One region of the Pseudoalteromonas sp. MM1 genome, then DNA from elsewhere that is predicted to be linked to it. Evidence: predicted binding sites of a transcription regulator. Region 1 holds the regulator's gene; each other region holds the start of a gene.
The links. Region 1 encodes FliA, which starts transcription of late flagellar genes. Its sites were predicted from a motif close to CTAAAGNTNNNNNNNNNNNNGCCGATA; they were not measured.
Positions count from the first base shown of each region.

Region 2: the regulator FliA is predicted to act here: its motif matches at 8,399-8,425, upstream of QUE46_RS15110 (DUF5610 domain-containing protein).
Region 3: the regulator FliA is predicted to act here: its motif matches at 3,597-3,623, upstream of QUE46_RS10445 (VC2046/SO_2500 family protein).

Region 1 covers NZ_AP027922.1:2,630,350-2,640,578, forward strand. The annotation lists gene QUE46_RS11990 (flagellar motor protein) at 1-654, opposite strand, end outside; gene QUE46_RS11995 (chemotaxis response regulator protein-glutamate methylesterase) at 647-1,792, opposite strand; gene QUE46_RS12000 (chemotaxis protein CheA) at 1,844-4,057, opposite strand; gene QUE46_RS12005 (protein phosphatase CheZ) at 4,073-4,840, opposite strand; gene cheY (chemotaxis response regulator CheY) at 4,856-5,239, opposite strand; gene QUE46_RS12015 (RNA polymerase sigma factor FliA) at 5,281-5,991, opposite strand; gene QUE46_RS12020 (MinD/ParA family protein) at 6,018-6,878, opposite strand; gene flhF (flagellar biosynthesis protein FlhF) at 6,871-8,346, opposite strand; gene flhA (flagellar biosynthesis protein FlhA) at 8,369-10,229, opposite strand, start outside.
Region 2 covers NZ_AP027922.1:3,348,140-3,358,368, reverse strand. The annotation lists gene gspL (type II secretion system protein GspL) at 1-638, shown strand, start outside; gene gspM (type II secretion system protein GspM) at 635-1,108, shown strand; gene QUE46_RS15155 (type II secretion system protein N) at 1,112-1,870, shown strand; gene QUE46_RS15150 (UPF0149 family protein) at 1,889-2,476, shown strand; gene QUE46_RS15145 (hypothetical protein) at 2,509-2,715, opposite strand; gene QUE46_RS15140 (hypothetical protein) at 2,715-3,074, opposite strand; gene ccoG (cytochrome c oxidase accessory protein CcoG) at 3,363-4,793, shown strand; gene QUE46_RS15130 (serine/threonine protein kinase) at 4,840-5,814, shown strand; gene QUE46_RS15125 (thiol:disulfide interchange protein DsbA/DsbL) at 5,845-6,468, shown strand; gene QUE46_RS15120 (thiol:disulfide interchange protein DsbA/DsbL) at 6,487-7,125, shown strand; gene trmA (tRNA (uridine(54)-C5)-methyltransferase TrmA) at 7,192-8,289, opposite strand; gene QUE46_RS15110 (DUF5610 domain-containing protein) at 8,455-9,594, shown strand; gene murI (glutamate racemase) at 9,660-10,229, shown strand, end outside.
Region 3 covers NZ_AP027922.1:2,303,874-2,314,102, reverse strand. The annotation lists gene QUE46_RS10465 (MHYT domain-containing protein) at 1-2,319, opposite strand, end outside; gene QUE46_RS10460 (M48 family metallopeptidase) at 2,629-3,279, shown strand; tRNA gene QUE46_RS10455 (tRNA-Tyr) at 3,328-3,412, opposite strand; tRNA gene QUE46_RS10450 (tRNA-Tyr) at 3,461-3,545, opposite strand; gene QUE46_RS10445 (VC2046/SO_2500 family protein) at 3,658-4,185, shown strand; gene QUE46_RS10440 (DUF6172 family protein) at 4,375-4,677, shown strand; gene QUE46_RS10435 (YchJ family protein) at 4,972-5,451, opposite strand; gene QUE46_RS10430 (SulA-like leucine-rich domain-containing protein) at 5,494-5,928, opposite strand; gene QUE46_RS10425 (sel1 repeat family protein) at 6,168-6,623, opposite strand; gene QUE46_RS10420 (NCS2 family permease) at 6,741-8,033, shown strand; gene QUE46_RS10415 (hypothetical protein) at 8,287-9,045, opposite strand; gene cysB (HTH-type transcriptional regulator CysB) at 9,338-10,229, shown strand, end outside.

The sequences.
Region 1 (10,229 bases):
ATGGTAAAGCATTTTTTGCTCTATTCGTTGCTTAAGTTTATTGGCCATAGGTAAAAATAATAAGTTAGCTAAACCCACCCCATATATTGTTGCAATAAATGCGGTGGCGACCCCAGCACCTAGCTTTTGAGGATCGGTTATAAATGACATTGCTTGAATAAGGCCAAGTACAGCCCCTAAAATACCTATCGTTGGGCTATATCCCCCCATGGCTTCGTACACTCTACTTGCTTCAAGTAGGCGGTCTCGTTCAAGCATTAAGTCTATCTCTAGGGTGTCACGTAACTTTTGCTCCGAGCAACCATCTACAAGTAAACTAAGTCCTTTAGCAGCATAAGGGTCAGGGTGACTAAGCGCCTCTTTTTCTAGCGCTAAGTACCCTTCTTGGCGCGCTTTGTGCGACCAGTTTTTAATTTGCTCTATGGCTTGCTCAATATTGTACTGAGGTGAAAAAAACACCCAATGACTCATGCTGAGCGTTTTTTTAAAGGTGCTTGTAGCCGTTTGCAACATAACAGCGCCTAAGGTGCCGCCAAGTACAATAATAAGTGCAGGGCCATTAAATAACGCCGTAACAACGCCCCCCTCTAAAGAGTAACCAATCGCTATAGCGCCCAGCGCAATGATTAATCCTAAAACAGAGAGCTTATCCACAACCAGTCTCTCTTTTTATTCTTGCTGCAACATCGTTTAGCGCTAAATGCTCTGAGGCAAGCCCTGCGTTGGCAATGGCTTGAGGCATACCGTATACCACACAGCTTTTTTCATCTTGCGCCCAAATTGTTGCCCCAGATTGCTTAAGCATTCGTGCACCATCACGCCCATCGGCGCCCATGCCAGTTAAAACAATGGCAAGTACGTCTCCTTGATAGCTTTTTGCAACACTTGCAAAAGTAACATCAACGCTTGGTTTGTAGCTTATACGTTCACTATTATCTTCAAATACACGCAGTGTTTTATTACCACTTCGCCCCTCTACCATCATTTGCTGTCCACCAGGGGCTAGGTAGGCTGTACCCGCTTCTAATTTATCACCTTGCTGTGCTTCTTTAACGCGTATTTTGCAAAGGCTATTTAAACGCGCAGCAAATGCAGGTGTAAACGCTGCCGGCATGTGCTGAATTAACAAAATAGGATGCGCAAAATTAGCAGGTAATTGGGTTAATATGGTTTGTAAAGCAACTGGCCCGCCAGTAGAAGTGCCAATCGCCACTATTTGATAATGTTTACCGCTGGCTCGTGTCGGCATACTGGGTGTCGCTGATGCTTGCCCCGATGCGGCACGTTGAAAACTTCTATCAGGTTGTTTGAGCGAGGAGCTTGAAGTGGCTAGTTTGCTTGCAGGTGGAGCAGTAATCTTACTTGATGTTAATGGCCTAACAGGGCGCGGTGCACGCCTGCGACCAATTTCCTTCACTTTAGTTTGCAATAACTTAATAGCATCTTCGTTATTTCGTGCAATGTCTTCAAACTTTTTAGGTAAAAAGTCCATTGCTCCGGCATCAAGTGCATCTAACGTTGCTGTTGCACCATCGCGTGTTAGCGATGAAAACATAAGGATTGGCGTTGGGTTACTCGCCATAATTTCTTTCACTGCGCTAATCCCGTCAAGCACAGGCATTTCTACATCCATGGTGATCATATCTGGACGTAACTGCGCTGTTTTATCTACGGCTTCTCTACCGTTAACAGCAAAACCTATTACTTCAATACCGCTGTCTTGTTCAAGGATTTCGCTTACTCGGCGGCGAAAAAAACTAGAATCGTCAACAACTAAAACTTTTACGGCCATTGCGCTCTCTTATTAAATTTATGTATAGGCATACACAGGTATGCCTATATTTTATCCTGCGTAATGCTTAAGCATATTAGGTACATCCAAAATCAGCGCAATACCACCGTCAGATGTAATTGTTGCACCGGCCATTCCAGGCGTACCTTGTAATAACGCATCAAGAGGCTTAATAACAACTTCTTCTTGGCCAATTAATGAATCAACCACAAAGCCAACTTGCTGAGTACCTATTTGCACAATTACCACATGACCTTGCGCTTTACGCTGAGAACAATCAGCACCTTTGACTAACCAATGCTCTAAGTAAAATAGTGGTATCGCTTTTTTACGAACAATAATTGTAAGCTGACCATCTACCACATTAGTTTTAGTTAAATCTAAATGGAATATTTCACTCACGCCGGCTAGTGGTAACGCAAATGTTTGCTCACCAACAATAACCATCAGCGTTGGTAAAATGGCCAGCGTTAATGGTACTTTTATTTCTAAAATAGTCCCTACGCCCAACTCAGACTGGATATTAACAGAGCCATTAAGCTGGGTTATTTTAGTTTTTACTACATCCATACCTACGCCACGGCCAGAAATGTCAGATATTTCTTCTTTGGTCGAAAAGCCAGGTGCGAATATTAAGTTATACGCTTCAGTGTCTGATAAGCGACTTGCCTGATCGTGATCAATAACGCCTTTACTAATCGCTATTTTTTTCAGTTTCTCAGCATCCATACCTGCACCATCGTCTTTAATGGTTAACAAAATATGGTCGCCTTCTTGCGAGGCCGATAAAGTCACATTACCTGTTCTGGGTTTACCCGCAGCTTCACGCGCTGCGGGCATTTCAATACCGTGGTCAACTGAATTTCGTACTAAATGCACTAACGGATCGGCCAGTGCCTCAACTAAGTTTTTGTCTAAATCGGTTTCTTCACCTACAAGCTGTAAGTTAATTTCTTTATTTAAACTACGTGCTAAATCACGTACTACGCGAGGAAAACGCCCAAATACTTTTTTGATAGGCTGCATTCGCGTTTGCATTACTGCGCCTTGAATATCTGCAGTGACCACATCGAGATTTGATATCGCCTTACCCATTGCTTCACTATCTGTATTGGTCGCTAAACTGACTAACCTATTTCGCACTAATACCAGCTCGCCAACCATATTCATTATTTGATCTAGACGTTTTGTATCAACCCGTACCGTGGTTTCAGCAGGCGGAGGCGTGGCTTTTTTAGGTGCCGCGCTGCTCGCTGGCTTTTCAACCACTTTAGGAGTAGGGGCAGCCGCTTTTGCCACAGGTGCTTGCTTAGCAGCAGGTGCTGGCGTAGGTTTTGCTGGTGTTTGTGCTACAGGAGGAGCAGCCTTAGGAGGCTGTGGTGCAGGTGCCTCAGCTTCTTTTGATTCTGGTGCACCGCCTTTGCCATGCAGTTCATCAAGCAGGGCTTCAAATTCATCATCGCTGATTTCATCATCACCGCTATCATTTGTAACGGCCGCAGGTGCTGTGTGTTTAATTTCGGGCTCATTGCTTGAGGTATCTGTCGCAACAGGGCCAAAACTACCCACACCATGTAATTCATCTAATAAGCTGTCAAATTCATCATCGGTAATATCTGAACTTGAATCAGGCTCTGCACTTGCACTTGGTTGCGATACTGGGCTTTGGCCTTTACCATGTAGCTCATCTAATAAGCTTTCAAATTCATCTTCTGTAATTTCATCAATTTGCGTGGTATCTGCTGATGGGCTTGAACCTGCTACATCAAATAATTCATCAAATGCAAATGGGTCTTCTTCATCAGTTGCGCTAACAGGTGCCGCAGCTTCTTGCTGAACAACCTCAGGGGCTGTTTCAGTAAGCTCATCATCCGTAGGTGGCTGGCCAAGTTTGTGAAGGGTTTCTAATAACTGAGGATCTGCTGGGTCTGGTTGTTCGCGGTTTTGAATAGTAGCAAACATTTCATTAATGGTATCTAGTGCTTGTAAAATCACATCCATCAGTTCTGAATTAACAGTTCTAACCCCTTGACGTAAGAGATCAAATACGTTTTCAGCACCATGACAGGCATCAACAAGCTCAGTCATAGCTAAAAAGCCTGCCCCCCCTTTTACGGTATGAAAGCCCCTAAAAATAGCGTTTAATAACTCAGTATCTTCTGGATTATTTTCTAGCTCAACTAACTGTTCAGATAAAAGCTCTAGGATTTCTCCGGCCTCTACAAGAAAGTCTTGTAAAATATCTTCATCGACTTCAAAGCTCATGCAGTTACTCTCCTCTTAGAAGCCCAAACTTGATAATAGGTCATCGACTTCGTCTTGGTCAGATACAACGTCATTTCGCGACTCTTTATCAATAATAGGGCCTTCAGGACCTGCTAATGTTTGTGCGGCAACCAATTCTTCTGATTCTTGTTGTTCTTTACTTTCAACATTGCTGTCATCTTGAGCAGCAAATGCTGTTAAAAGGTGGATTAAACTTTCTTCAACTTCTCTGACTAACTCAATTACTCGGCGGATAACCTGGCCGGTCAAATCTTGAAAATCTTGCGCCATGAGTACATTGGTCATTAAAGTTTGCAACTCATCGGTTTTATGATGAGAGCTATTCATAAACTTGTCGATGCTGTGGCATAAAGTTTTAAATTCGCCAAGCTCTATTTCACGGTTCATAAGCCTATCCCAAGTAGGCTTAATCTGTGCAATTTCATCTGCTAGCTGCTGTGCAATAGGGAGGCTTGCTTCTACCGCATCCATTGTCTTATTAGCAGCATTTTCTGTCATTTCCATGACATAGTTTAAGCGCTTTTTCGCATCAGGAATTGCATCGGTGGTTAAATCGGTTAAGCGCGTATCAAGTTCAAAGCTTTTGAGAGCTTCGTGTAATTGGCGCGTTAACTTACCTACTTCAGCAAAAAGCTGCGATTGCTCTTGAGAGGCAGTATCTAAAATTAATTGATCAGCTTTATCTTGCTCACCATTTTCTAAATAAACGACGAGCTGACGAGCTTGTTCTAAAGTAATTTGAGGCGCAGCTGGTGCTGACATAAGCCTCTCCTCTCATTAACCTAAGCGTTCAAACACTTTTTCTAATTTAGTTTTCAAAGTACCTGCAGTAAATGGCTTAACAATGTAACCATTAACACCTGCTTGCGCTGCCGCTATTATTTGTTCTTTTTTAGCTTCTGCCGTCACCATTAAAACCGGAATATGTTTTAATTTTTCGTCAGCTCTAATGGCTCTTAGCAAGTCAATACCCTGCATACCTGGCATGTTCCAATCGGTTACAACAAAGTCAAAAACCTGATTTTGCAACATAGGTAATGCTGTAGAACCATCGTCAGCTTCTTGAACATTCGTGAACCCTAGGTCACGCAACAGATTTTTTATAATACGTCTCATTGTAGAGAAATCATCAACAACAAGAATTTTCATGTTTTTATCCAAAACATCCTCCGGTGAGGTCTTAACCTATAATTTACTTACTACTAGTTTATCCAGTCATTGATTTTTGCTTTGAGCTTAATCATCGCCTGACCATGTATCTGACTTACACGCGATTCACTTACATCGAGTATATGCCCAATTTCTTTTAAATTCATTTCATCGTTGTAATACAAAGAAAGCACCATTGCATCTCGCTCTGGTAAAGACTTTATTGCCTCTAACAATGAATTATTAAACCGTTCATTTTTAACATTATTAAATGGTTTGTCTAGCGCTAAATCTTGGCCTGCAGGGCTAATAACATCTTCATCTACCCCAAGGTCTTCAATGCCTAGTACTTTACTGGAATTAACATCATTTAAAATATGATGGTATTCTTCTAGCGAAATATCAAGTTTTTCAGCTACTTCAGTATCTTTTGGTTCTCTATTTAAACTATTTTCTAATTCTGTAATGGTTTCTGCGACTAATCGGCTTTTACGGTGTACCGAACGGGGTGCCCAATCTCCTCTACGCATTTCATCAAGCATAGCGCCGCGAATACGAATACCAGCAAACGTTTCAAAGCTTGCCCCTTTACTAGCATCAAAGTTTTTTGAGGCCTCAATAAGGCCAATCATTCCTGATTGGATTAAGTCATCAAGCTGAACGCTAGGAGGAAGACGAGCTATTAAGTGACACGCCACTTTTTTGACAAGCGACGCGTGCTTTTCAACAATCACATTTAAATTTTGTGTTGATTGATATCCCATAGCTCTTTTCACCGATGTTGTCATAATCAGCCGTTTACTAGCTTCTCAATGAAAAACTCTAAATGTCCTGAAGGTTGATTAGGTATAGGCCATTTTACTGCTTTTGTCGCTAATGTTTTAAACGCGACTGCTGCTGGTGAATTAGGGAAAAGATCGACAATGACTTTTTGTTTACGCGTAGATTTACGCATATTTTCATCATATGGAATAGTCGCAACAAGCTCCATAGACACATCTAAAAAACGGTCTGTTACTTTAGACAGCTTTGCAAAAAGCTCTTGGCCCTCGCGCATACTGCGCACCATGTTTGCAACAATTTTAAATTTATAAACGCCGTGTTCGCGGCTAAGTACTTTAATAAGCGCGTAGGCATCAGTAATTGAGGTCGGCTCGTCACACACCACCACCATGACATCTTGCGCTGCACGAGAAAAACTCAGCACCATGTCAGAAATACCAGCGGCGGTATCCACAATTAAAATATCAAATTCGGTATTAAGCTCACTAAAGGCACGAATTAATCCAGCATGCTCAGAAGGTGTTAGTTCCACCATGCTTTGCGAGCCTGATGTAGCAGGCACGATTTTAATACCGCCTGGGCCTTCAACTAAAATCTCGTCAAGTTCGCACTCGCCTGAAAGGACATGAGACAAGTTTTTTTCAACACGTAGTCCTAGCATTACATCACAATTAGCTAGGCCTAAATCGGCATCTAATACTAATACACGGTTACCCTGCTGCCCTAAAGCAATAGCAGTATTTAAAGAGACATTGGTTTTACCCACTCCGCCTTTACCGCCGGTGACAGCGATAACTTTTACGCCGTTGTTATTGTTTTGACTCATTTTGCGCAGGCCGCTTGCTTGATCTAATACTGTGTTAATCATACATCCCTACTGTGCTTGGCGCCACTGCTTGGTGCCTTGAATGTTGTGCTTTTGCTCTTTTTAAATACAATTGCTCAGCTTTTTTTACTAGTTTTTCAGCATTTGCAACGCGAATATCTTCTGGTACACGCTGACCATTAGTAAGATACCCTATTGGAAGACGATTTTGAATCGCTATACTAATAATCTCACCTAAACTTAATGATTCATCTAACTTAGTGAAAATACAACCGCTTAGCTGAACCTTTTTAAAATGTCTTACGGTTTCTTGCAAAACATTTATTTGTGCTGTGGCACTTAATACTAAATAACTACGTATATCTACTCGTTGGTTGCGCATTAACGTATTTAATTGCTCGGTAAGGCGAAGATCACGCTGGCTCATACCCGCTGTATCAATTAATACTAGACGCTTATTGCGTAAATGATATAAAACTTGAGCTAATTCATTGGCATCTTTTACTTGTTTAACACCACAACCAATAATACGGCCATATGTAGCAAGCTGCTCGTAAGCACCTATTCTGTAAGTATCAGTCGTTATTAGGGCGACTTTATCGGCGCCATATTTTTGTGCCCCTAATGCTGCAAGTTTAGCAACTGTGGTTGTTTTACCTACACCAGTAGGCCCTACAAGCGCGTACACACCACCTTGGCGAAGAATTTCATTATTGGTGGTCTGCATTTGATCTTCAACCATTTGTAATAATGCTTTCCAACCTTGCTGGCGCGATACGTCATCAGGGATAAAACACGCCATTTGCTCTGCAACGTCTTTATCTATCCCCATGCCAACTAACCGATCAATCATGCATGCACGTGTTGGGTCACGACGGGCCATATCTTGCTGCATTAAACCCGATACTTGGTGCTCTAGTAACTGGCGAATTGCGTTCATTTCATCCCGCATTGCGCTCATTTCAACACTTTCTTTATTTTGTGCTTGGGGACGCGGAGCAATAGGTGCATCTAACTCGTCAAAATCGCGGTCTAAGTCATCGAAGCCTAAGCTATCTGCTTGGGTTTGCATGCGTTTTGGTGCTTCATCTTCGCGGGCAAACATATTAGTCGTACGTGGCTGTGCTGGCTCTTGATAATGCTCAGACGTATCAATACCTGATTGCGAAAACATAGAAGCAAGCTCAGGAGAGCGAGGGCGTGGCGACTGGCGCTCTAGTAAAGCTTGTAAGCTGTCGGCAACAGCCGCTTGTGGCTCAGGTTGTGCACGCTTTGGCTCTGGCTTTATAAAGTTATGAGTGTTTTGCTGCACAGCTCTTTGCGGAGCTGGCGCTGCCTGTGGTTGCGCTGCGGCTTTAGGGGCTGCTTTGTCGTAATCGACTGCGGCAACTATTTCTACACCATTAGCGAGTTTTTTGTTCGACATAATAACGGCATCCACACCTAACTCATCTTTAACTTCTCTCAGTGCGGTGCGCATATCTTTGGCAAAAAAACGTTTAATCTTCATGGTTCAACCCCTGTTAAAATCTTTATTGTTGGCCTACTGAGCTGACAATCTTGATCTGTCTTTCATCTGGTACCTCTTGGTAAGACATCACCCTTAAACCCGGTATGGTGTACTTAACAAAACGAGATAACACAGTGCGTAACATTCCTGACGTTAGCAATATTGAAGGTTCGCCAGCCATTTCTTGATTTTGATGCGCTTCGTTTAATGATGTTTGAAGTCGCTCAGCAAGACTTGGTTCTATTCCGGCACCTTCGTCGCCTGCATTTTGTAATGACTGATGCAACATCTGTTCCAACTCAGGCGCCAAGGTTATGACAGGAATTTCTGATGACATTCCCACAGCGTCTTGAACAATTAATCGACGCAGGGAGATACGCACTGCAGCTGTTAATACATCCGCATCTTGGCTCCGTGGACCGTACTCTACAAGGGTTTGAACAATAGAGCGCATATCGCGAATAGCTACGCCTTCGTTTAATAAATTTTGCAGCACTTTTACAACAGTAGTCAGTGGTAATACTTCTGGTACTAACCCTTCAACTAAACGTGGGTGGCTTTTAGCTAGCATATCAAGTAGGTTTTGAACCTCCTCATGGCCTAGCAATAATGCAGCACTGTTCGTTAGTAATTGGCTAATGTGAGTGGCTACTACAGTGGCTGAGTCAACTACGGTATAGCCGAGTGATTGTGCTTCATCTTTTTGATCAGGCTTTATCCATACTGCATCCAAACCAAACGCTGGGTCTTTGGTTTCAACCCCTTTAATAGGACCAAACACTTGCCCTGGGTTGATGGCCAGTTCATCGCCATGTTTAAGCTCGCCTTCGCCACTTGAAACACCCATCATGGTAATACGATACGCATTTGGGTCTAATTCTAAGTTATCGCGTATATGCACAGGTGGCACCAAAAAGCCAAGTTCCTGCGATAGCTTTTTACGCACCCCTTTAATACGATTAAGCAGCTCACCACCTTGAGATTGATCAACCAGAGGGATCAACCTGTAACCTACTTCTAAACCTATTACATCTATTTGTTGTACATCGTCCCAACCTAACTCTTTTTGTTCTTGCTTGTTTGCAACACCAGTTCCCGGAGTTGCACCGCTTTGCGCTTCTTGCTCTGCTAAAGCGGCGGCTTTTAGCTTTTGCTGTTGCGTAAAGTAAGCTAAGTAGCCAAGTAATGCCCCTAAACTTAAAAAAGCAATGTGAGGCATACCCGGGACTAAACCCATAATGATCAAAATACCTGAGGCAATAAATAATGATTTTTCGTTACCTAATTGGGTTTTAAATTGCTCACCCATGTTGTGCGATTCGTTTTGGCGGGTAACAACAATAGCAGTACCAATAGAAAGCAGTAAAGAAGGAAGCTGCGCAACAAGGCCGTCACCTATGGTAAGTAAAGTATAAACTTCCATGGCACGGCTAAAACTTAAATCATGTTGGATCATGCCTACAAATAAGCCACCAACAATATTAATAATTAATATCACGATACCAGCAATAGCATCGCCTTTTACAAACTTACTCGCCCCATCCATAGAGCCATAAAAGTCAGCTTCTCGGGTTACTTCGCTACGGCGTTCACGTGCTTGCTCTGCACTAATAAAGCCCGCGTTTAAGTCGGCATCTATCGCCATTTGTTTACCCGGCATAGCGTCTAATGTGAAACGTGCCGATACTTCTGAAATACGCCCAGCACCTTTGGTAATTACAACAAAGTTTATGATGATCAGGATCAAAAACACCACTAAACCTACCGCATAGTTTCCGCCAATAACGACTGAACCAAATGCTTCAATTACTTTACCTGCTGCATCGCCCCCGTTGTGACCCTCAAGGAGCACCACTCGCGTACTGGCAACATTGAGAGCTAAA
Region 2 (10,229 bases), 720 kb from region 1:
GCGTAAAGCACTATAGCCCAGCTAATCAGTTTCCTGAAAGTATTAACCTAATTTCACAAGCAAGCGACTACGATTTACCACTGGCCTTATTCGCTAAACAACTTACCAGCGTTAAATTTAATTTACGCCAAGGTATGTACCAGCTTAAAAAGAAAAGTGCACTGTGGTGGGGTTATTGGAAAGGCGCAGCCATTATTACCGGTGTTGCTTTATTTGCTACCATTGCCATAAAGCTGATTGAACTTAATCAACTTAACTCGCGTGTTGAGCTTGCTAAAGCTCAGGTAGTGGATAGATACCAAAAAGCATTCCCCGGAACTAAAGTGCGCCCTAACTTAATTAAAAGCCAAATCAGGGGCGCGCTTAAAACTATTAATGGCGAAAGTGAAGCCGGTTTTTTAGATTTGACCAGCCAATTGGTTGGCGTGTTTTCGCAAGTAAGCGAATTTACGCCAGAAACCCTACGTTACGATAAACGTCGCAATGAGCTGCGAATACGCGCACGCGCAAAAGACTTTCAAACGTTTGGTAAAGTAAAAAGTATACTTGAGCAACAAGGATTAACGGTTGAACAAGGCTCGTTAAATAACGATGGCGATTTTGTAGTGGGCGAAATAAAACTGCGAGGTGCAGTATGAAAAAGCAAATAATGCAATACTGGCGTTCTTTAAAAGAGCAAGAGCAGCAATTGATTATGGTTGCTGGTGGTATATTTGTTGTTTTTGTTTTAGTAATGGGAATTTTTAGACCTTTAAATAACGCCATAGATAAAGCTAAAAAGTCGTACGTCACTCAGCAAGAGCTGCTCGTATGGGTTGATCAAAGCATAGTAAAGTTAAAAGCGGCGGGTAACACGCAGGCAATTAGCAATCAAAATATTAGCCAAGTGGTTAATTCAACGCGTAGTCGTTACCGTATTACTATTAGTAAAATGCAGCCTAACGATAACTCGTTACGTTTAACGCTTGATTCGGTGGAGTTTAATCAATTAATAGAATGGTTAGACGAACTGGTTAATCAGCATGGCTTAAGAGTAGAAAACCTGGATTTAAGCAAAGATGATAAATCAGGGTTTGTACGTGTAAGCCGCTTAGTACTAGAGAAGTAATTAATGAAAAAAATAATAATATTATCAGTGGTATTTTTTATTAGTTTTGTTGTGTTTTGCATTATGAAATTACCAGCGGCGATTGCATTAGATCTAGCTAAGCCGTACTTACCAAAGCAGCTTGAAATAGGCCAAACCGTAGGGAGTGTGTGGCAAGGCCAAATGATGCAAGTGCGCTATCAAGACGAGCAATTAAATAATGTTCGCTGGGATATTGCTGGCTGGCAGTTATTTACGGGTAATTTAAATGCTAACTTAAAATTTGGTAATCCTCGTGAGCGTAGCGATATTTCGGGCTATGCTGATGTGAATTACGGATTATTTAATAATGTGGTTAAAGTTACCGATGGTATAATTCGCTCGACCGTAGAGCGTGCTATGCAACGTATTGCATTACCTATACCAGCTACTGCAAAAGGCCGTGTCATTTTAGAGGTTAATGAGTATACCTCAGGTCTGCCTTATTGTGAGTCATTAAAAGGCGAAATTGCCAGCCCCAATATAGATGTTAAAGGCTTTAATGGCTGGTTTAATATAGGGCCACTGAGTGGCATGTTAAGCTGTAAGTCGGGCGATATAGCCATTTTAGTAGACCCAGATAACACGTTAGGCCTTGAAGCCGACGCAACACTTAAAGCTAACTTTGACTTTAAAGTGGCAGGCTATGTTAAACCTGACGCCAGCTTACCAAAAGATGTACACGACGCGGTTAAGTTTTTAGGCCGCCCCGATGCGCAGGGCCGCTACCCACTAAATTTTTAATGTAACAAAAGAGATTTAATGCAATTACCACAGTTTAACGAACAACACGCACATCAATTAAGTACATTTTTAAGTACTCAACCTCAGGCTATGTCATTAACACAAAGCCAAGGCTATCTATTTGGGGTTATTTGCTCGCCAAACCCATTAGAAGTTCACCAGTGGTTAGCGCAGATTGTGCCTAATACGGCTAACGATTTAGACGAAGAAATACTGTTTTTATTTATGGCGTTGTACCATCAAATTAGTGAGCAAGTATTTGAAACCGGCTACAAGTTACCTGCCAATTTTGACCTAGACTATAGCCAAGCGTGGAGTGAAGGTTTTTTACGTGCTACTCAAGAATACGCACAACCCTTATTAACAGCTCCCGCGTTAGAGCCTCAGTACAAAGAAGCACTAGAGAGTGCGCTAAGTACGCTTAGCTTTTTTGCTGTTGATGAGCAAACAAGAGTGCAAATTGCGCAGCAAAACAGCATGACACTCGAAGCTTTATATCAGTATCAGTACGAATCAATGGGCGACTTTGCATTAGGTTTTGCCGAGCTAATTGAGGTGGTAGCTATAAACAGTGGGCTGATTACCGATGAAGGGTGGGAAGAGTAGCCTTTAGATGTATTAAACGGCGCTTAGGGTAATTAAGCGCCCAGTTCTAAAATAATATCAGTGCAGCCTTTTTTACACTTAACAGCGCCTTTGCCCGGCTCGCTGGTGGCTAAATCGAGTGTTAACACCTCGCCGCACTGCTCACAATGCAAGGTTTTACCTTGCGATAGCTTTTTAAGTATTGTGCGCTGTTTATGAAAAGAGTCACTCGATTTTTTGTTTAATTGCGAAAAATCCACTACTTAGCTCTCTTTTGTTCTAATGCATCCGATACAATTTTACACACTGTATTTAAACGTTGCTCGTAAAAATATAAATTTAGGTCGCGCTCGCGGCAATAACGTAAATGAAATAACTGCACTGAATCATCAGTGGTAAAGGTTTTTTCAATATATTCTTGCTCAGACTCAGAGAGCTTTAACGCACTGCTGATACGGTTTTTAGCCATGTTGGCCGCAGGGCTACGGTTTATTTTGCTCGCATCACTTAAAAAACCCACACCTTCACCTAATAGCTTTTCGCGGGGCTCTTTAACTAACGGGTGATCAATAGTAAAAAACGCAAGGATCAAAATGACCAATATAATAAATTTTTTCATGAATGCGTAAACCTTGATCTTAATGAGGTAATTTTAGCAAGCAGTGTAATAAACTGCATTTTAAAAGCAAGTAACTGAGATGAATAAATTATTAGCAATCTATACCTGTAATTTTAGTCTGTATTGTTATAATGGCCAGCAGCAGTTAGATATTTCTGAAATATCTGAAAGTATTCAAATAGCTGATTATATAAACTAATCACACTTACCATTAACGAACTACAGTTACAGTATAGAATACGCACACATTGCTACGTTTTTATTTCCAAGCGGCGTTGAGGAACTTCGATGGACAAGCAAATTAAAGTAAAAAATATACCTGCAGAGGTTAAAATCCAACAACCGGATTTAAGCCGTCAAGACGATAGGTTTAATCCACGTAACCGAATATATGTTCGTGCAGTAAAAGGGCTTCATCAGTTACTTAGACAACGTATAGGCTTTTTAGGCATGCTTGCTTTTATGCTTTTGCCTTGGATAAATTTTAATGGCCAGCAAGCTGTGTTATTTGACTTAGTTGGCCAAAAGTACAATATTTTTGGGCTAACGCTGTGGCCGCAAGATTTCACTATATTAGCCTTTATATTTATGTTGGCAGCGTTTGCACTATTTTTGGTCACTACCTTTTATGGCCGAGTATGGTGTGGCTATACCTGCCCGCAAACTGTATGGACCTTTATATTTATTTGGTTTGAAGAAAAGTTTGAAGGCACAGCTAATCAGCGTAAAAAGCTAGATCAACGCCCGATGGACTTAGATAAGTTTTGGCGAAAAACAGCAAAGCACACTAGTTGGGTTTTATTTGCCTTATATACGGCGATTTCGTTTGTTGGATACTTTACGCCTATCCGTGAATTACTCCCTGACTTTGTTACTTTTAATGTAGGTGGTTACGCGCTGGTAAGTATTATTTTCTTTGCAGCGTGTACTTACGCTAACGCAGGGTGGATGCGTGAAATTATGTGTTTACACATTTGTCCCTATTCACGTTTTCAATCAGCTATGTTTGATAAAGACACTTACACCGTAACGTACGATGAAAAACGCGGCGAAAGCCGAGGCCCACGTTCGCGTAAAATTGCCCACGAAGATTTAGAAATGGGCGATTGTATAGACTGTAACTTGTGTGTGCAGGTTTGCCCTACAGGAATAGATATTCGCAATGGTTTGCAAGCTGAGTGTATAAATTGTGGCGCATGTATTGATGCCTGCGATGGTGTAATGGATAAAATGGATTACCCGCGAGGTCTTATTTCTTATACTACAGAGCGTAATCTCGAAACACCTGAAAATAAAACCAACCCACTGCGAGCTAAAATCATAGGTTACACGGTCATACTGGTGGTGCTTACCAGTGCGCTGGTGGCTAACATTGCATTTAGAAAGCCTATGGACTTTGACATAATACGAGACCGTAACCAATTGTATCGTGTTGACTTTAATGGCTTGGTAGAAAACACCTATACATTAAAAGTAATCAACAAGGCGCAGTACGAGCAAACCTTTAATATTGATGTTCAAGGCCTTGAAAACTTTAAGTACATTGGCAAGCAAACATTTACAGTACAAGCTGGGCAATCGCATAATGTGCCATTGTCACTTGTGATGGACCCGTATGATTTAAAAGCGCCAATGACGGAGTTTAACTTTGTACTTTCACCGGTTAATGACCCCGATGAAAACATATCGCAACCGAGTAACTTTTTTAAAGCGCGATAAAATACTAACAAAAGCGGGGTAACCCGCTTTTTACATTAAGAAGCCCATGAGTAAATTTAGTTTTGAAGATTTAACGCCCGACTTAATTCTCGATGCAATAGAAAGCGTTGGTATATATGCAGAGTCAGGTTTATTAGCACTTAATAGCTACGAAAACAGAGTCTACCAATTTAAGGCGGAAGATGGCCTGCGCTACGTTGTTAAGTTTTACCGACCAGAGCGCTGGAGCAAAGCGCAAATACAAGAAGAGCATGACTTTGCTTTCGAGCTTGCCGAAGCTGAAGTACCCGTTGTTGCACCCATTAAGCACAACGGACAAAGCTTATTTGAACACCAGGGCTACGTTTTTGTGTTGTTTCCTAGTGTGGGTGGACGGTTATTTGAAGTGGATAACCTAGATCAGCTTGATGTAATGGGGCGTTTAATTGGCCGTATGCATCAGGTAGCTAAAAGCAAAGCATTTGAGCACAGGCCTACGTTTAGCTGCGAAGAATATTTGCATACAGCTAAAGTTCATCTGCAAAAAAGTAATTTGGTACCTATGGGGATCAGCACTGCTTTTTATACCATATTGGACTTGGTTATTGAGCAAACGCAAGCACAGTATAAAAATGTGCAAACGATACGCTTACATGGTGATTGCCACGCTGGTAACATTTTGTGGGCAGGCGAAGCACTTATGTTTGTTGATTTAGATGATGCTCGCCAAGGGCCGGCCATTCAAGATTTATGGATGATGCTCAGTGGCGATCGTCAAACACAGCTGTTACAGTTAGACACCCTTGTAAATGCGTATGAAGAGTTTTGTGATTTTGACCACACTCAACTCAAATTAATTGAACCGCTTCGTGCAATGCGTATTATTCATTATATGGGTTGGGTAGCCAAGCGATGGAGCGATCCGGCGTTCGTACGGAACTTTTCATGGTTTGCTGAAGACAAATACTGGGAGCAACAGATTTTAGCACTTAAAGAGCAACTTGCTGCACTGCAAGAAGCCCCGCTGAAGTTATTGCCATAAAATTTTATTTAAAAAGTACACGAGATACCAATGCTTAAAAAATTGAAACTGAGCCTACTACTTTTATGTTTACCATTTGCAGCCCTTGCTGCACAGTTTGAAGCCGATAACCAGTACACTGTTATTGATGTAGAAAAAAGCGCAGAGCCACAAGTAACCGAGTTTTTCTCATTTTACTGTCCGCATTGTTTTAAATTTGAGCCTGTTGCAAAAGCAATTGAAAAAAGCCTGCCCGAGGGTACTGAATTTATAAAAAATCACGTTAACTTTTTAGGTGGCGTATCACCACAGGCGCAAAGCAACTTAAGCTACGCCTACTTAATCGGTAAAAAGCACGGTCAAGCACAAAGTATCAGCGATCAAATCTTTAAAAGTATTCATGTACAGCGCGCACCTTTAACGCAAATCAAAGACGTAAAAAAGTTACTTGAAGTTAACGGTATTGATAGTGCAACGTTTGATCAAGACATTGCCAGCATGCCAATTATTTCTGCTGAGCGTGCAATGCAAGATAAACAAAACAAATATTCAAAATTAGGTGCGCTAACTGGTGTACCTACCTTTATCGTAAATGATAAATATAAAATAAACATGAATACTATTAATAACCAGCAAGAACTGAATGAGTTAGTTGCTTTTTTACTAACACTTTAATCTCGGAGAACAATAACAATGATCAAATTAGTTAAAGCAGGTTTACTTGCATTACTACTACCAATGGCAGCAACTAGTTTTGCAGCAACGTATGAAGAAGGCGTGCATTACGATGTAGTGGCAGAACGCGCGACTAAAAAGCCAGAAGTTAAAGAGTTTTTCTCATTTTATTGCCCAGCTTGTAATAACATGGAAGCATTAATTGGTGAGTTTAAGCCAAAGCTAGACAAAGACGTTAAATTTAAAAAGAGCCATGTTGATTTTGTCGGTGTTCGCGATCCAGAAAACCAACAAATGATGAGCCAAGCGTTAGCAACCGCGGAAGTGCTTCCACAAAAAGATAAAATTGTTGCGGCTATTTTTAACCACATTCACACAAAGCGCGCTAAATTTAACGAGCTTGCAGATGTAAAAGATGTATTTGTAGCGCAGGGTGTTGATGGCGATAAGTTTGATAAACTATACAAAAGCTTCTCGGTACGTACATTAAGCTCTAAAATGAAACGTGACCAAAATTACTTTAAAGAAAAAGGCGCGCTACGTGGCGTACCAACCTTTATCGTAAATGGTAAATACAAATTAAACCTAGGCCGAGAGTCGGGTATTACCGCGCCAGAAGATATTAGTAAATTAATTAACTATTTAGCGAACAAGTAAGATTTGTTAAAACAAAAAAAGCTCCTGAGGGAGCTTTTTTTATGGAAGTGATTTAAATTTAACTCACTATTTTCTTTGTAAGAAAACACCCGATTCAATGTGATGCGTATATGGGAACTGATCAAATATCGCAAAACGCTTAACGTTATGGGTGCGCGTCAAATGATCTAAATCGCGCTCAAGCGTGTTTGGGTTGCACGATATATAAATAATGTTCTCGTAGTTAGCCACTAAGTCACACGTAAGGGTATCCATACCTGCGCGCGGTGGGTCGACCAAAATAGTTTGGCAATCGTAACTTTTTAAATCTATCCCCTCTAAGCGCGAAAAGGTACGTTCACCATTCATTGCCTGGGTAAACTCTTCACTCGACATGCGAATTATATCTAAGTTATCTACTTTATTTTTAGCAATGTTGTATTGCGCTGAATGCACAGAAGACTTAGATATTTCAGTAGCTAATACGCGATTAAATGAACCCGCCAATGCAATAGAGAAATTACCATTACCACAGTAAAGCTCTAGTAAATCGTTATTAAGTGGTTTGCATAGGTCTTGCGCCCACTCAAGCATTTTAATATTTACTTTCGCATTTGGCTGAGTAAAGCTATTTTCAACTTGTTGGTAAATAAGCTCTTGGCCATTTACTGTTAAACGCTCTGTGACAAAGTCATCGCCTAGCACTTCTTTTTGCTTGCGCGCTCGGCCAATAAAATCAATTTTGTATTTACTGCTTAGTTTTTCTTTAAGGGCTTTAATTTCAGTTAGCCACTGATCATCAAGTGGCTTGTGATAAAGCAAGCTTACTAAAATCTCACCGCTTAATGACGATAAATAGTCAATTTGAAACAGCTTACGACGTAATACTTCACACGACTTTAAATTATCAATCATCACCTGCATCACTTCACCAACTAATGGCGCAGCAGGGTCAAAAGTGTCAACGCGAATTTTTTCTTTTGTTGCTTGATCAAACATAATATGAAATAGATCATCCCCATCGTGCCATACTCTAAATTCAGCACGTTGGCGGTAGTTAATTGGCTCTGAGCTAAATACCTCTAATTGTTGCACACCAAATCGCTTAAATTGCGACGTAATACGCTGCTCTTTTTCATTTAGCTGCGTATCGTACTGTGTGGTATCTATTTTAATCACTGCCATTAATGCTACTACCTTATCTATGAGATCTATTTATCGGCGCTATTGTAGGGAGCGAGCAGTATTTGTCTAGTTTTGCTGATAATAAAGTTGCTGTTTTTTTAAACATGCACTTTAGTTTTGTCACTATTAGCCGATAATAAGCTAAGTACGTAACGGAGGTGGATCATGAAAATCGGTAATTATGGCTATACGCCAAACAACAACGTAAACAAATTTAATAATAAAGAGGCGCTACAGCAGCCAACAATCCAATCTCCGCAAGAAACTTCATTACAGCGAGGCAGAGAACTTGCTGCAAAAGTGCTTGGCGACAAAATGGCAGAGCAACTAGGTTTACCTGTTGAGCAAAAACAAGCCGATAAACCTTTATTCGATTTTGATGAAATAGTAAAAAATGTACTCGACTTTGTATCTGGCGCAGTTAATAAAGCTAAAGCCAATGGTGCTGATGACGATAAATTAAAAAACATGTTAGACGATGCGCGCACTGGGGTTCAAACCGGTATAGACGAAGCGGTTGATGAACTAAAAGGCACCGGTGTATTTAACGAAGAAATGCAAGAGGGCATCGACAAGTCAAAAGAAGGCATTTTTGAGGGGCTTGATGAGTTTGAGCAAACCCTATTTAACCCACAACCGGCCAGTGTAAGCGTAAGCCAAGCACAATATGTAAGTATGAGTAGTAATGCTGAATATAAGTTTACAACAGCCGAAGGTGATGAAGTCAGTATTAGCTTTGCTGATGCATATGAGTCGCAAACAGCGAGCGGGTATCAACAAAGTAATAACAGCGAATCATTTGCCAGCTCATCGTCGCAATCTCGAGAGCTGTCTTTCTCAATGTCGGTTAATGGTGATTTAAATGAACAAGAGCAAGATGCTATTAATGCCATGATGGAAGAGCTACAAGGAGTAAGTAAAACATTTTTTAGTGGTGATTTGGATGAAGCATTTGAAAAAGCACAAGAGCTGAGCTTAGGCAGTGAGCAACTAGTGGCATTTTCAATGGATCTTCGCCAAACGAAAACAGTCGCTACCGTTAAAAGTTATGAGCAATATCAACCAAACCCAACAAAAGAGGTAGCCGATGCGATCGCGCCTTTTAATGACGACCTAAAAAATGCATTCGATAAAGCATCGCAACTAGGCCTACAAGATCAGCTTGCCGGTATTATAGAGTGGCTAAACCAAGATCAAGCAGCGGTCGATCAGCTAGTTGATTATACCCAGGCAATGTTCGAAAACCTAAATCAATTAAATTCAGCGGGCGATGCACTCGCCGCGCTAAAGTCTGAGCAAAGCTAAACTGCTTTCTTTTATAAATACCTCATGGCAAACTGCCGTTCTTAATAAACAGTAGGAACCAAAGTTTGTCAGCCCACATAATGGTATTTGATTCAGGTATAGGTGGCACCACCGTGCTTGAGCATATTCAAAAGCGTATTCCAGATGCACAGTACAGCTACTTTATGGATAATGCGTTACTCCCTTATGGCGCGCAAACCCAGCAAACTATTATAGGCCGTTTGTGCTCACTCATTTATTTTATTGAGCAAAACGCGCTTAAAGTCGATCTTATTGTTATAGCCTGCAATACAGCCTCTACATCAGCCTTAAGTGAAGTACGCAAAATTACATCAATACCTATTGTCGGCGTGGTGCCTGCAATAAAGCCTGCTGCTGAGGTAACTCGCACAAAGCACATCGGCTTATTGGCAACCCCGGCCACAGTTGCAAGTCCCTATACTCATACATTAATAAAAGAGCATGCCAGCAACGTAACAGTGAGTTTATATAGCAGTGTTGAACTGGTGGCATTGGCTGAGCAGTTATTTTTCACTCAGCAGCTAGATACACTCAAACTGCACAAAGAGCTAACACGTTTGGGCATAAACTCAGATATAGATGTACTTGTACTAGGTTGCACACATTTTCCAATT
Region 3 (10,229 bases), 330 kb from region 1:
TCCATCGAAATGATCTATTTTTTCTGCATCGCCTTGTTTAAGAGGTAAAGAGAAATAAAAGCAGGTGCCTTTGTTTTCTTCACTGACTAGGTTTATAGTGCCGCCCATCAGCTCTACTAATTGTTTACTAATGGTTGTTCCCAGGCCTGTACCGCCAAAGCGACGAGTAGTGGTGCCATCGGCCTGAACAAACGGCTGAAATATAGCTTTAACGCGGTCTTTAGCAATACCTATACCTGTATCTTGCACTTCAAAAAAGAGTTGATCGGTTTGCGTTGTGCTTACAGTTAGCTCAACCGAACCTTGCTCGGTAAATTTAATCGCGTTACCGATGAGGTTAGTTAAAATTTGCCTTAACCTATCTGGGTCACCATAGTAGGTTGTGGCAACAGAGTCTTTAATGTTTAATTTTAAACGTAGGTCTTTCTTTTTTGCTTCGAGCCAAAATGTCGAAATAATGCTGTCGAGTACTTGCTTCAAACTAAAGTGGACTGGTTCAATAGTTAGCTTTCCGCGCTCGAGCTTTGCGGTATCAAGCACTTCGTTAAGGAGTCTTAATAATGAACGTGCTGCATTATTTACAGTAACTAAGTGTTTTTGCTGTTCTTGGTTTAACGGTGTATCCATCAGTAGGTCGCTAAAACCGATTATAGAATTCATTGGCGTACGGATCTCATGGCTCATATTAGCCATAAACGCTTGTTTTGCGTGCGCTGCTTCTTCAGCTTGTAATTTAGCTTGCTCTAGCTTGTCTTCGTATTCTTTTTGCTCTGTAATATCTACTAATACCCCGTCTATCCATTGAGGGTCATTGTCTTTATCACAGGTAAGACTGCCTTTATCTAATACCCAAACAACTTTACCGTTACGGTGGCGAATACGGTATTCTACCGAGTACTTTAAACTCGAGGTCAAAGCTTGCGCTACAGCTTCGTTAACCGTTGGCTGATCTGTTTTTAAAATAAGATCATTAAATTCAATGCAGCTTTCTGTGAACTCTTCTGGTGTGTAGCCGGTTAGCTCAGCCACTATAGGGCTGATAAATAACATGCTCCAGTTTTTATCGTACTTACAACGAAAAGCAGCGCCTGGCATATTGTCCATTAAAGAGCGGTACTTTTGCTCTTTTTCAATAAGACTTTGTTGCATAGCGCGTTGCTCGGTTAAATCGGTAATAAAACCAACATATAATGGCATGTGGTCGGGTTGATTAACCTCTCCAATGCCTAAGCGAATAGGGAAGAGGTGGCCATCTTTGTGTTTGGCTGACACATCTCTATTTATACCGATTACTTTACCTAGGTCTACATTTTTGGCGTTAGACAAATACCCATCGTGGTGACGAGCGATTTCATCAGCCATGAGCATTTTTACATTTTGACCCTGAACATCGCTTTCCCGCCACCCAAAAATTTTGCTAGCAGCATCATTAAAACTCAAAATTATACCGGTGTGATCTATAGTCACAATGCCATCAATAGCAGTGCCTAAAATAGCATTTAGTCGAGATTCATCAGCCGATTTTTCTTCAAGCAGTAGGCGGTATCTAACCATGCCATTTATAACTGCAATAACACAGGTTATAGCAACTGTTGCAGTAGCTACCGCTATGGCGACAAAAGCAAGCTCAGTGGTTGATTTTTGGTAATCGGGTAAAAGCGGTGAGGTTGCAACAAAGCGGGTAGCGGCCATCCCCATGTAGTGCATGCCTGCCACCGCAGTTCCTAATATGACAGCGGTAATAACGCGAGCTTGTATCTGTGATAAATTAGGGAGTAAACGTGTTAAATGATAACGCGTAAAAAGCGCTATAAACGATAAACCAACAGCGACCACAATTGATAAAGCAAACATAGCAGGGTCGTAACGTAATAACGGGGCTAGTTGCATTGCTGCCATGCCGCTGTAGTGCATTGTACCAATACCTGCGCCGAGTAAAATAGAGCAAATAAAAAGGTGTTTGAACGAGCCTTGCGATTTTACTAAAATCGAAAAGGCATATTGACATGCAATAAATGCAGGTAAAAAAGATAAGAGGGTTATGAGCGGATCATAGCTAATGTCTGTACATAACGAAAAAGCCAACATACCTATAAAATGCATGCTCCAGATACCGGCCGATAAAACTGTGGCACCGGTTACATTGGCTAAGCGTTTATAGCTTTCGAACTGTGTTTGTTTTGCTACATCAATTAACCATACGGTAAAAAAGGCAGCAAAAATAGCGGTAATAACCGATAAGCTAACCAGTATAGGGTTGTATGCACCATTTATAATGAGGCTCGGATCTTGGTCGGTTATAAAAAATGCGGAGAGCATAATGACTCTAATTAGTATCTTTATTGAACTAGTTTAATAGATTTATTATATAAATAAACTGTTAATCTAATTATTTATACTATAAATCTGTGAAGTTACCTTTTCTTTTTAAAATATTAACATATGCAGCACGCTTTATTAATAAGGCGTTATTTTGAGTTAATGAATACAATAAAAAATACTGAGCCCATTTATTTATCTGTAAATAACTGCATTGATTAAATAAGGCTTTATAATAGGCTTTTATTTATATTTAGAGCATACACCTTGTTTGAGTATCAGTTAAAGCGCAGCACTAGGCGTAAAACAGTGGCAATAAAAGTAAGCAAAAAACTAGTTACTGTTTATGCACCTACACACGTCCCAAAACTACAAATAGAACAATGGCTGTTTAGTAAAAAAGAGTGGGTAACTGCGCAATTACATAAACAACTTAACGCTATTGATAATCAACAACACCCGTTTAAAAACCAGCAAATAATGGTTTTTGCTAAGCCATATACTATTACTTTTGCTAAAGGGGCACGCTCGCATGTTCAGCAATCCGATAGCGTGTTTACTATTTACACTTCTAATCGAGTAACCAAACAGCTTGATAAACGCAAGCAGCTACTTTGCCTTGCTCTTGAAGAAACGCTAACAAACTACATTGAAATGCGCTTGGCTTATTATTGCCAACAGATGTCAGAAGCATTACCGACTAAATTGACGATTGGAAATTATAAACGTAAGTGGGGAAGTTGTAATTCTCGACGAGAGCTAACCTTTAGCCTTAACCTTGTTGGGGCACCTCAGCATATAATTGATTATGTTATTGTGCACGAATTGGCTCATTTAAAGCATTTAAACCACAGCAACGCTTTTTGGAAGCGCGTAGCTAAATTTTATCCCGATTATAAATCTGCATCCGCATGGCTTAAAAACCACGGAGCAACATTACAGTGGGTATTTGATAATTAGTCTGAAAATGATTTAGATAGAAGCGAAGAAGATATAGAAAATAAGAAGTGGTGGAGGGAGCTGGATTCGAACCAGCGAAGGCTGAGCCGTCAGATTTACAGTCTGATCCCTTTGGCCGCTCGGGAACCCCTCCACACTATTTTGTCACATTTGGCCCCACTTAACTTTGCGGTAAGAAAAGTGGTGGAGGGAGCTGGATTCGAACCAGCGAAGGCTGAGCCGTCAGATTTACAGTCTGATCCCTTTGGCCGCTCGGGAACCCCTCCAATGCAACGGCGCTGATAATAGCAAACTGCGTATTTAAGTAAAGAAAAAAGCTAAAGAAATTTGAAATAAAGCCGATAAATATCTACCAGTTATCATTATCGGCTAAAGACTATGCAAATCGATGATTTGTTAATCACAGAGAGTCAACTAAAGACCAGGCTAAATAAAAGTGTGCATGAAAATCGCAGAGGCGAATTTTCACTTTTATTAGCGATGCTATCGCACGATGCGCTGGATTTTAGTCAATTTCACTTACCAAAAAGTGAAACGCATAGTGCTTATGTAGACGAAGAACAGTTAAGGAAGCGCTTTGGTGCTGGGCCAAAGCAATTATTAGCCCCCGAAAAATTTGATATGAGCATAGGGCAAGAGCACGCGTCTGTGATTGTTCAACAAGGCGAACAAGCAGGTATGAAAGCAATAAAATTAAGTCACTGCTTAAACCCTGAGCCACTAGCGATTAGAGATGACAAGTTACATATCCCTTTAACGGTAATCGAGAATTGTGAACCATCAGTACGCAGGCGCTTAAATGACACGCACACCGCGCTTGCAAGTCCACAAATGGACGCCGCCGCATTTTATGACGATTTAACTAATGAGGCTATACATAAGCCATTGCTTGTTGCTAACGCATAAAATAATTTAACACTCGTGCGTTTTAAAAGCTTAAAACACCTTATATTTAATAATCGGTTATGCAATAAAATAGAACAATTCCTTTTTTGTTTAAAAAAAGCATCCACAAATTAAATGCAATTGCTATAATGGCTGCAAATGGTATGACTTGAGTGCCATTATCATTAAATCAAGGTAATTAGGAACGTAATGAAGAAAACATTCACGCTAAATCACGAGAAAATCAAATACCCTCGTATGGTTGATGCTGCAAAGCATGAAGTGAAAAAATATTTGAAAAGAGAGCGCAATAAAACGCTACCTGTTGAAGCTGATTACTGGGCATTTGACTGTAAGTTTGGCACAAGTGCCGATGATGCAGAAGTTGTTCACGTAGCTGAAATTAACAACAAGATCAGCGAAATCGAAAAGCAGGCGCTTACTTCATTCTATGTTGAGATTTTAGCTAGACCTGCGCAGCGTGAATCGTACGATTTAGATGATGATGAATAAACCAATAGCAATATTGTAGAAAATGGACCTAAATGGTCCATTTTTTGTTTATGGCAGTTATTAATATATTTAGTGATATAAAGTAGCGCTTATAGCATTTAGCAATAATGCTTAATCATTTTGAGAGGCTACATGTGGGCTATCAGCGTTAAAAAATTCTCATTTATAATAACTTAAGAGCAATTTTTTGCCTAGCTATCAACACGTTTTTCCATCCTCAAAATAGGTCACTTCATTAAGCGGATTAATGGTATTAAATAAGACGCTATTTTTTTTCTAAGTGTTTAGCTTACTTTATACACTGTGACACTTTTTATATTTTTTACCGCTTGCGCATGGACAGGGATCGTTTCTGGCAACTTTTATATCGGCGACCGGATTAATAATACCCTCTAAATATCGCCATTCACCGTCTTCTTTTATAAAGTCTGATTTCTCATCTAGCTCACAATATAAGTTTTGGTAAAAATAATATGCGTTAAAGGCAACATAACCTCGCTCATCACTTTGCTGCGTATCGCGCACAACTAATTTTACAAAGCGGCAGCTATTGGCAAAGTCAGCAATTTCATTTACTGGGTTTTGTGCTTGTTTTTCTTTGGCGTAAGTTTTAAATACATAAGATGCATTTTTTAATGCATAAGCACTAAAGCGCGAACGCATTAGTTGCTCAGGTGTTTCTGGGGTTTTTATATCAAGATGATAAGGTTGGCAACAGTCGCCATAATTAAGCTGACTGTTGCATAAGCAAGCGCTGGTACTGGTTACACTCATAAAATACTAATTAACATAGATTAAAAATGTATTTTACCAAGCTTATTGAGTAAGTGATATTGCTGTAGTGCTGGTTTTTTTAGTAAAGCAAAATAGCTTAGCGCTTCTTTTGTTTAAATTAAGCGATAAGTTAACAAGTTGCTGCTCACTTACTATATCGGTCCACGTAATAATGGCTGCAAAATTACCATTATGAAGTGCTGAGTTAAGCACATACTCTAAATTTACTAAATGCTTTTGTCTTATTACAAGCAGTTTGCTGGTATCTATAGAGCAACTATCTAACAAGGCTTTACTAGGCACATGGTCGGGCGCAATTAGTAAGGTCCACGCGTTAGAGCTATTGTATTGGTGCAACACTTTTAGCATCTCAAACGTAGCAGAAATTTCATCTTCTACTTTTATTAAGTTTACCGACTCACTTTCATCATGTTGTTGGTAGCTTTTAACAGTTCTTACGGTAATTGGCTGTAGCATAGGTCTCACTCACTGGGTTTATATACAGTACATGTATACAGTAGTTTATACAGTTGTTGTGTGCAAGCGTTTTTTGCTATTTTTTATACAGTTAATGGTTTTAAAAAATTAAAATTAAAAATAACACTTTAAAAACAGATATTTATGTTTTTGGCGTGTGAATGAAAGCTGAGGGTGTTTGCAGTACTGTATAAAGTGTAGCAGCGCTATACAGTACTTAGCTGTTAGCTATACAGTAGTTAGTCATTTTTTGGAACTAAGCGGGCAAATTGAATTTGGTGGATTTGCTCATACAAACTGGCTGCATAGCATTGAGCGTCTTTAAAGCGTTTGGTATCGATATATTTTCTTAAATCATCTAATGCAGCGGTTGCCGGTTCATAGCCTTGGCTGCTGGCTAAACTTAGCCATGCTGCAGCGTGAAATACACTTTTTGGTACGCCTTGGCCTTTGACAAAAAATAACCCTAAATAAAACTGGGCGCGATGATTTCCGGCCATTGCGGTAAGGCGCATCCACTTAGCTGCCAACGGTGCTTGGTTATGCTTTAAATAATACAGCGCTTTGTTAAGTGTTGTTTGTTCACTTACATCACTATTGTCGTCAGCACTGTGGTTTGTAGGCTGTGTTACAAAATCTAAAATATTGTTTAATTGCTGCTCTAAGTCTTGTCCGCTAGGCTGAGTGTTATTCATATACTTTCTTTTTTATAGTTTCTACGTCAACAGTTTAGTATATAGCAAGGTAAAATGTCCTGTTTATACTTAATTTTATGGTAAAATCACGTCACTTTTTATTATCACAAGTCTATTATGCTCGAAGCTCTATTTAAACTCCGCGAAAATAACTCCACTGTGCGACGCGAAAGCATTGCTGGAATCACTACTTTCATTACTATGGTTTACATTGTATTTGTAAACCCTGCAATGCTTGCTGAAGCAGGTATGGATCAAGGTGCTGCATTTGTTGCTACCTGTATTGCAGCGGCAATTGGCTGTTTTATTATGGGGCTTTGGGCTAATTACCCTTTAGCACTTGCGCCGGGCATGGGTTTAAACGCATTTTTTACTTATGGTGTTGTACTGGGTATGGGTTATAGCTGGCAAGCGGCATTAGGTGCGGTATTTATGTCTGGTTGTATATTTTTAATATTAAGTTTGTTTAAGGTTAGAGAGTGGATAATTAATGCTATACCGCTAGTTTTAAAGCAGGCTATTGCCACTGGTATTGGTGCGTTTTTAGCGTTAATTGCACTTAAAAATGCGGGTATTATTGTTTCAAGCCCAGCTACATTAGTACAGCTTGGTGATATTACATCGGCAGGTCCTTTACTCGCTATTTTGAGCTTTTTTGTGATTGCAGCTTTGCTTTATCGTGATATAAAAAGCGGCGTACTTATTAGCATTTTGTTAGTAACAGGCATTGCATTAAGCCTCGGCTTAGTTAAATACCACGGCGTAATTTCAATGCCACCATCTATTTTACCTACGTTCATGCAACTTGATTTTGCTGCGGCCTTTGAGCTTTCTATGCTGAGTGTAATTTTTGCGTTTTTGTTTGTTGATTTATTTGATACATCAGGGACCTTGGTTGCGGTAACTCAAAAAGCAGGTTTAGCCGATGAAGAAGGCAATATGCCACGTTTAGGGCGTGCTTTAAGTGCCGATAGTACAGCGACTATTGCAGGTGCAATGTTAGGCACTTCTACCACTACGTCTTATATTGAGTCTGTAGCCGGTGTATCGGTTGGTGGGCGTACTGGTTTAACAGCTGTTGTAGTGGGTATATGCTTTTTACTAATGATGTTTTTTGCACCGCTTGCGCAAATGGTGCCGGCTTATGCGACTGCGGGTGCTATTTTATACGTTGCGGTATTAATGCTGCAAAACCTTAAGTTTGTAAACTGGGATGACATGAGCGATGCAATTCCAGTGAGTGTGGTACTACTTATGACGCCACTTACATTCTCTATTGCGCACGGTATTGCGCTTGGTTTTATATCGTATACTGCGGTTAAAGTACTATGTGGTAAACGTGAGCAAGTGAGTATTAGCGTATGGATTTTAACAGCGTTATTTATTATCAAGTTTGCATTTTTATCGTAGTAGCTAATGTCCATTCTTTTAGTTAAGAGATTTAATTTGAAGGTGGATAAACATTTATTATTTAGTCGCTATCACTTATTGCCACTGCATTGTTATACCTTGCGTTTCTATGCAGAGGCAAATGAGCGTTTATAATGTGGTTAGCGCTAGGTAGTGCCTTAAAATACGTTAGTATTTACCCATTGGTAAAACAGCTTAACAGATACAAAAAAGCCCATACATTATGCATGGGCTTTCTTTTGGGTATTTAAAATTACCATTTCTTTTTAGGTGCAAATAATACGTCTAAGTCATCTTGCTCTGCTTCTGCTTTTTTCTTCAAGGCAGTGGCGTTTGAAGCTTTTAGTTCGCTGCTTATTTCTTCTAAATAGGCTTCAACTTCTTGACGTTTTGCGTTGACGTATTCATCAGAATAACTAACGGCACTAAGTGTGGCATAGGCTTTTTCAAAATATTGCCTAGCAGAGCCCACCATGCTCGCTGAACGAGCAGATAAACCGCGTTTAATTTGGCTTTCTATATTAATTCTGAGCTGTAACTTTTCAAGGCGCTTATCTTCTGCTGCAAATACTTGGCTATCTACACGCCCTTTACTGTGCTCAGAGCGCATAATAGCTCTAAGCTTTTTTATGCCCTGAATTAGCGACACTAACTGCTTATCGTTACTTGGTAACGATAAATTGTCGCTGCTATTACCTTGAACTGCACCACTTAGCTTTTCTTTAGCTTCGTTCATTCTACTTTTTAATGCTTTAGAATTAGGTGAGTGGTTTACCATCGCGTTTAGTGCTTCGTAACATCTACGTTGTAAAACGCGTATAATGTTTTCAGAAAGCGGAATATTAGCGCTATTCATCAGTGCTTCTTCGGTTTCTTCAATTATCGCTTTTTGTTTTGTTAATTCTTTGCGACGTTCAATTTCTTGCTTTTCTTTATGCTGTTGTACAGCGCTTACCCACAGTGCAATCACTATCAGTGCCACTATAAGCACAATTATAATCGAAACGATCATGGCTTAATTCTCGGATTCATAATCTATTTTTTTATATTACATCAAATATATGCTTTGAGGGTAGCTTTGCGCTGATTAACTTAAAAATATGTTAAAAATTAGATATAAGAATAATGTATTATAAGTTGAACCTGAATAAACATCGCTATCTGCAGCGGATTTATTGTGCTAGCCTTAATGCTTGAATAATGAAAATATACATGCTTACTTTGCCAAGTTTTACTAAATTTAACTTGGTTTTGCTTAGTATTACCATCATATAAGCTTAATAATAACGTTAAAAACTGCCACCATGAAATTACAACAACTTAGATACATTGTAGAAGTTCAAAACCATAAGCTAAACGTATCAGCAACTGCTGAGAGTTTATTTACCTCACAGCCTGGTATATCTAAACAAGTGCGCATGCTTGAAGATGAGCTAGGTGTACAAATTTTTGGCCGCAGTGGTAAGCATTTAACGCATGTTACAGGTGCCGGCGAAGAAATAATTAACATTTCTCGCGAAATTTTATCTAAAGTCGAAGGTATAAAAGCGGTTGCTAATGAGCACACGCTGCCTGATCAGGGTAAACTAAATATAGCCACAACACATACGCAAGCACGTTATGCTTTGCCAAGTGTTATTCAGGGCTTTATGAAAAAATACCCAGCTGTTTCGCTGCATATGCATCAAGGCACACCACAACAAATTTCTGATGCGGCAGCGCGCGGTGACGCAGACTTTGCCATTGCAACTGAAGCACTTCATTTATACTCAGATTTAGTTATGCTGCCTTGTTATCATTGGAACCGCAGCATTGTGGTGGCAAAAGATCATCCACTAGCACAAAAGGCCGACAATTTAACCGTTGCTGATATAGCGCAGTATCCGCTTATTACGTATGTATTTGGTTTTACTGGACGCTCTGAGCTTGATAAAGCATTTAATGCGCACGGCCTTGAGCCACACATTGTGTTTACTGCAACCGATGCCGATGTAATTAAAACTTATGTAAGGCTAGGGTTAGGTGTAGGTGTTGTCGCCTCAATGGCCGTTGATCAATTAAGTGACACAGATTTAGTATGTATTGATGCCAGCCATTTATTTGAAGCGAGCACAACTAAAATTGGTTTTAGAAAGGGCAGTTTTTTACGTACTTATATGTATGACTTTATTGAGCGTTTTGCTCCGCATTTAACTA